Streptomyces ficellus: one gene and its partner. The protein of the gene in region 1 interacts with the protein of each later gene in a pairwise test. Links are inferred from orthologs where the notes say so. Each region holds a gene or a part of one and is shown on either strand. Other genes may lie near its edges. The genes, in order: eno and rpe.

The links.
Region 2: the proteins of eno (region 1) and rpe interact in binary tests that used the Escherichia coli proteins (3 or more experiments, as listed by UniProt). The link is inferred for Streptomyces ficellus from one-to-one orthologs.

Annotation. Positions count from the first base shown.
Region 1 is NZ_CP034279.1:4,386,628-4,389,855, reverse strand. The notes cover bases 155-3,069. They hold eno (phosphopyruvate hydratase), read right to left. Parts: upstream 2,295-3,069; coding sequence 1,014-2,294; downstream 155-1,013. Other genes in these bases: EIZ62_RS19670 (transglycosylase family protein), read right to left, coding at 2,618-3,069; EIZ62_RS19680 (FtsB family cell division protein), read right to left, coding at 448-918; EIZ62_RS19685 (DUF501 domain-containing protein), read right to left, coding at 155-433. Also shown: more of EIZ62_RS19685, read right to left, coding at 1-154; more of EIZ62_RS19670, read right to left, coding at 3,070-3,228. UniProt on the Escherichia coli protein: Catalyzes the reversible conversion of 2-phosphoglycerate (2-PG) into phosphoenolpyruvate (PEP). It is essential for the degradation of carbohydrates via glycolysis.
Region 2 is NZ_CP034279.1:6,157,652-6,160,676, forward strand. What follows is about bases 100-2,811. They hold rpe (ribulose-phosphate 3-epimerase), read left to right. Parts: upstream 100-969; coding sequence 970-1,653; downstream 1,654-2,811. Other genes in these bases: EIZ62_RS27655 (RsmB/NOP family class I SAM-dependent RNA methyltransferase), read left to right, coding at 100-869; EIZ62_RS27665 (sugar-binding transcriptional regulator), read left to right, coding at 1,739-2,785. Outside these bases: more of EIZ62_RS27655, read left to right, coding at 1-99; EIZ62_RS27670 (GuaB1 family IMP dehydrogenase-related protein), read left to right, coding at 2,956-3,025. UniProt on the Escherichia coli protein: Catalyzes the reversible epimerization of D-ribulose 5-phosphate to D-xylulose 5-phosphate.

The DNA of each region.
Region 1 (3,228 bases):
GACCGGCCGCCAGCGAGTGGCCGACCAGGACGTGCAGGCACTTCACGCGGTCCGGCATGCCGCCGGCGCTGGGGAAGCCCTCCAGGACCTCGATGGCGTCACGGCGGGCGATGTAGTCCTCGTGCGCGGCGCGGTAGGCGGCGGCGAGCTCCGGGTCGGCCTGGAGCCGCTCGGTCATCTCCTTCATGACGCCGTTCGCCTCCAGCGTGCCGATCGCGGAGGCCGCGCGCGGGCAGGTGAGGTAGTACGTCGTCGGGAACGGCGTACCGTCCGGGAGCCGCGGCGCGGTCTCCACCACGTCGGGGTTGCCGCACGGGCAGCGGTGCGCGATGGCGCGCAGGCCGCGCGGCGGACGGCCGAGCTGTTCCTTGAACGCCGCGACGTCCGCCTCGGTGGGCTCGGTGCGTTCGGTCTGCGGAGGGGGCGTTTCCATGCCTGCCTTGGGTTCTACTTGCGGTCGGTGCGGTCGGCGGTGTCCACGCCGTCCCAGAGGTTGGAGTACCAGGGGCGGTCGGCCGCGCCCTGGTCGGTGCGGCGCTGGCGCACCGCGTCGGGGTCGATGACCGTGTATCCGGTCTCCCCGGGGAGTACGTAGTGCAGGTGCTCGCGGGCCAGGCGCTTGACGTACGCGTCGTCCCGCAGCCGGGCCTTCTCGTCGCGCAGCCGTTCGACGCGTTCGCTCGCCTCGGCCGCCAGCCGTTCCTGGTCGGCGATCTCGGCGCGCTGGGACACCCATTGGCGCATCGGGTAGGCCAGGGCGACGACCAGGGAGCAGACGACCAGCGCGAGGAACGCCGCGCGGCCGGTGAGCCGGGAGCGGCGGGCCTGCCGGCGGGTCTGGGAGCGGTAGACACGGGCGGCGGTCTGCTCGCCGAGCAGCCGCAGCCTGGTCGCGGTGGAGAACCGGTCCCGGGCCATGTGTTGTACCCGCCTCCCCTTGCCCGTTACGTACGTACGTCCCCGGACACGGTACGGGACCGTGGCCGGGGACGTACGGAGGCTGCCGCGGAAGATCAGCCCTTGAAGCGCGGGAAGGCCGAGCGGCCCGCGTACACGGCCGCGTCGTCGAGGATCTCCTCGATGCGCAGCAGCTGGTTGTACTTGGCGACGCGCTCGGAGCGGGCCGGGGCGCCGGTCTTGATCTGGCCGCAGTTGGTGGCGACGGCCAGGTCGGCGATGGTGACGTCCTCGGTCTCGCCGGAGCGGTGCGACATCATGCACTTGAAGCCGTTGCGCTGGGCCAGCTCGACGGCGTCCAGGGTCTCGGTGAGCGAACCGATCTGGTTGACCTTGACCAGCAGCGCGTTGGCGGCGTTCTCGTCGATGCCGCGGGCCAGGCGCTCCGGGTTGGTGACGAACAGGTCGTCGCCCACGAGCTGGACCTTGGCGCCCAGCTTGTCGGTGATGGTCTTCCAGCCGTCCCAGTCGTCCTCGAACAGCGGGTCCTCGATGGAGACCAGCGGGTACGCCTCGACCAGCTCGGCGTAGTAGTCCGTCATCTCGGCGGCCGAGCGGGACTTGCCCTCGAACTCGTACGAGCCGTCCTTGTAGAACTCGGACGCGGCGACGTCGAGCGCCAGGGCGATGTCCTTGCCCGGGGCGTAGCCGGCCTGCTTGATGGCCTCGAGGATGAGGTCGAGGGCGGCGCGGTTGGAGTCGAGGTTCGGGGCGAAGCCGCCCTCGTCGCCCAGGCCCGTGGAGAGGCCCTTCTCCTTCAGGACCTTCTTCAGGGTGTGGTAGACCTCGGCGCCCCAGCGCAGGGCCTCGGAGAAGGACTCGGCGCCGATCGGCGCGATCATGAACTCCTGGATGTCCACGTTGGAGTCGGCGTGCGAGCCGCCGTTGAGGATGTTCATCATCGGAACGGGCAGCAGGTGCGCGTTCGGGCCGCCGAGGTAGCGGAAGAGCGGCAGGTCGGACGCCTCGGAGGCGGCGTGCGCGACGGCGAGGGAGACGCCGAGGATGGCGTTGGCGCCGAGCGACGACTTGTCCGGCGTGGCGTCCAGGTCGAACATCGCCTGGTCGATCAGCCGCTGCTCGGTGGCGTCGTAGCCGACGAGCTCCGGGCCGATCTGCTCGATGACGGCGAGGACGGCCTTCTCGACACCCTTGCCGAGGTAGCGGTCCTTGTCACCGTCGCGGAGCTCGAGGGCCTCGAACGCTCCGGTGGAGGCACCGGACGGGACGGCAGCACGGCCGGTGCTGCCGTCGTCGAGGCCGACCTCGACCTCGACCGTGGGGTTGCCTCGGGAGTCCAGGATTTCCCGGGCTACGACGACGTCGATGGACGGCACGAGCATCTCCTTCTGGGATGTGACGCAAAATGTGACGCGTGCGGTGCAGGGTCTCTTTGGCCTTGCGGCAAGAGCCTAACCGGCCGGGGAGCCGGTACCGGCCGACGCCCGCCTCCTGGGACGAAAAAGCGTTCACCAGGCCGCATTACGGACAGAACACCGCGAAACTTACCGGCCGGTAGCCTCGGTGTGCGGGGGCCCGCTCAGGGGTGCGCCCCAGTTGGGCCGCTCGGGCCGGTGGGCCCGGCCGGGCCGGTCGCGGAAAAGCCCCGGCCCGGCGCGCGGGGGAAGGACGCGCCGGGCCGGGGTGGTCCCGCCGGGGGTCAGCTCAGGTGGAGCTGCTGGCCCACGTAGATCAGGTCGGCGTCGTCGACGATGTCCTTGTTCAGCTCGAACAGCTTCTCCCAGCCGCCGGCGACCTTCTTGTCGGCGGCGATGGTGCTGAGGGTGTCGCCGGCCTTCACCTTGTACTCGCCGTCGCCCTTCTCGACCTTCTTGCCGGTCGGGGTGGTGACGGTCTTCGGCGCGGCCTTCTCCTCGGCCTTCGGCGCGGTGCGCTGCTCGCTGCGCGTGGTGGGCTGCTCGGCCTCGCGCTCCACCTTCGGCTGGGCGGGCTCGGCGGCGGCGCCGTCGTTGGCGGCGTTGGACAGGCCGACGCCGCAGCTCGGCCAGGCACCCTTGCCCTGGCCCGCGAGGACCTTCTCGCCGATCTCGATCTGCTGGGCCTTGGAGGCCTGGTCGGCCGTCTGGGCGTAGGCCGTGCCGCCGTACGCGGCCCAGGTGGAGGCCGAGAACTGCAGGCCGCCGTAGTAGCCGTTGCCGGTGTTGATGGACCAGTCGCCGCCGGACTCGCACTGCGCGACCTGGTCCCACTCGGCGGTGGTGGCGGCGGAGGCGGTCGTGGCGCCCATCAGCGGGGCGGCGACGGCGGCAC
Region 2 (3,025 bases), 1.8 Mb from region 1 along the record:
ACGCCCTCGGCGGCGGGCGCGCCGGGATCGAGGACCTGCTGGAGGCCGACAACGAGCGGCCCGAGGTCACGCTGGTGGCCCGCCCCGGCCGGTCCACCCCGGACGAGCTGCTGGACGTGCTGGGGGAGGAGGCGGGCCTGCCGGGCCGCTGGTCCCCCTACGCCGTGCGGCTGGCCGAGGGCGGCGAGCCCGGCGCGATCGACGCCGTGCGCGACGGCAGGGCCGGCGTCCAGGACGAGGGCAGCCAGCTCGTCGCGATCGCCCTGGCGAACGCCCCGGTCGACGGACCCGACCGGCGCTGGCTGGACGGCTGCGCGGGCCCCGGCGGCAAGGCGGCCCTCCTGGGCGCCCTGGCCGCCGGGCGCGGTGCCACCCTCCTCGCCTCCGAGAAGCTGCCGCACCGGGCCCGGCTGGTGGAGCGCGCCCTGACCGGCAACCCCGGCCCCTACCAGGTGATCGCCGCCGACGGCACCCGCCCGCCGTGGCGCCCCGGCTCCTTCGACCGGGTCCTGGTGGACGTGCCGTGCTCCGGCCTGGGCGCCCTGCGCCGCCGCCCCGAGGCCCGCTGGCGCCGCCGCCCGGAGGACCTGGAGGGCTTCGGCCCGCTGCAACGCGCCCTGCTGACCGAGGCGTTGCAGGCCGTCCGGGTCGGCGGGGTCGTCGGGTACGCGACGTGCTCGCCGCACCTCGCGGAGACCCGGGTGGTCGTCGACGACGTCCTCAAGCGGCACGGCGGCGCCGAGCTGATCGACGCCCGGCCCCTGATGCCCGGCGTGCCCGCGCTCGGCGACGGCCCCGACGTACAGCTGTGGCCGCATCTGCACGGCACCGACGCGATGTACCTGGCGCTGCTGCGGCGGACCACGTAGGCCGCTGATACGCCGGGATTGCGGCAAGTGTGCCGTGCGGTGGCGGGGCAGCCCGGGCATCGGGTGAAGGAAACGCCATCCGGCATGGCAGGCTTGGCTCATGGCCCAGATCAACCCCAGCATCCTGTCCGCCGACTTCGCCCGGCTCGCCGACGAGGCGAAGGCCGTCGAAGGCGCCGACTGGCTCCACGTCGATGTCATGGACAACCACTTCGTGCCCAACCTGACCCTGGGCGTGCCCATCGTGGAGTCGCTCAGCCGGGCGACGGACACCCCGCTGGACTGCCACCTCATGATCGAGGACCCCGACCGCTGGGCCCCGCAGTACGTCGAGGCCGGTGCCGGGTCGGTCACCTTCCACGTGGAGGCGGCCGCCGCCCCCGTGCGGCTGGCGCGTGAGATCCGGGCCAAGGGGGCCAGGGCGTCGATGGCGCTGAAGCCGGCCACGCCCATCGAGCCGTTCGAGGACCTGCTCCCCGAACTCGACATGCTGCTGATCATGACCGTGGAGCCGGGCTTCGGCGGCCAGGCGTTCCTCGACATCATGCTGCCGAAGATCCGCCGCACCCGGGAGCTGATCTCCAAGCACGGCCTCCAGCTGTGGCTCCAGGTCGACGGCGGTGTCTCGGCCTCCACCATCGAGCGCTGCGCCGAGGCGGGCGCGGACGTCTTCGTCGCCGGTTCCGCCGTGTACGGGGCGGAGGACCCGGCCGCCGCGGTGCGGGCCCTGCGTGAGCAGGCCACCGCCGCGACCGCCACGGCCGCGTGGGCGTGCGGCCACTGAGCCACGGGCGAACCACGGGCAGATGAACGCAGCCCAACAGGACCGAACCCGGACCGCCGGATCTGCAAGGATGGCGATCCGAAGTGTGAACAGCAGTGAGGAGAGCGCGGTGTCTGCTATGTCGGCGGGACGGCCAGCCCTGCGGATGGGACCCGCGGAGCTCGTGCAGGCGGCGGCCATGGCCCGCCGCTTCTATCTCGAGGGCAAGTCCAAGATCCAGATCGCCGAGGAGTTCGGCGTCAGCCGCTTCAAGGTGGCCCGGGTCCTGGAGACCGCCCTGGAGCGTGACCTCGTACGGATCGAGATCCGCGTACCGGCCGAGCTGGACGCCGAGCGCTCCGACGCGCTGCGGTCCCGGTACGGGCTGCGTCACGCCGTGGTCGTCGAGTCCCCGCCGGAGGGCGAGGACGCCTCGCCCGACCCGGAGAACCTCGGCGAGGTCGCCGCGGACCTGCTCGGCGAGCTGGTGGCCGAGGGTGACGTCCTGGGCCTGGCGTGGGGCCGTTCCACCATCCACATGGCGGCCGCCCTCGACCGGCTGCCGCCCTGCACGGTGGTCCAGCTGACCGGCGTGTACGACGCGGGCACCGCCGAGCGGGGCTCGGTGGAGGCGGTACGGCGTGCCGCCCAGGTCTCCGGCGGCGAGGCGCACCCGATCTACGCGCCCATGCTGCTGCCCGACCCGGCGACCGCGGCCGCCCTGCGCAACCAGACCGGCATCGCCCGCGCCTTCGAGTACTTCGACAAGGTGACCGTGGCGGCCGTGTCCATCGGCTCCTGGGAGCCGGGCATCTCGACCGTCCACGACATGCTGACCGACGAGGAGCGGGCGCACTACGCCTCGCTCGGCGTCGCCGCCGAGATGTCGGCCCACCTCTTCGACGCGGCCGGGCGCCGGGTCGGCCGTGACCTCGGCGAGCGGTGCATCACCGTGGAGGCCGACCGGCTCCGCCGCATCCCCGAGGTCGTGGCCATCGCGGGCGGGCGCCGCAAGGCGGCGGCGATCGGGGCGGTGCTGCGGTCCGGCCTGGTCACCAGCCTGGTCACGGACACCATGGCGGCCGACTACCTCCTCACCGAGTTCACCCCCGGCCCGCGCCCGGCACTGGACCGCACCGACCCGGACGAGTAGCGGTGGCGGGTGGCGCTCTGGGTTGGAGGAAGCCACAAGTGATCCTTCGATGACCTGTGGCTTTCGTCCGGGGCGTACGCGTGTGCGGCCGTGGGAGAATGAAGTACGTGCGTTTTCCCCCCGGCTGAAATGCCCGGGGGCCAACTCCGAACGACTGGGATGTTCAGCACGTGCGTTTCCTCAATGACCTGAAGCCGCCGTACGACCTCACGTACGACGACGTATTCATGGTGCCTAGCC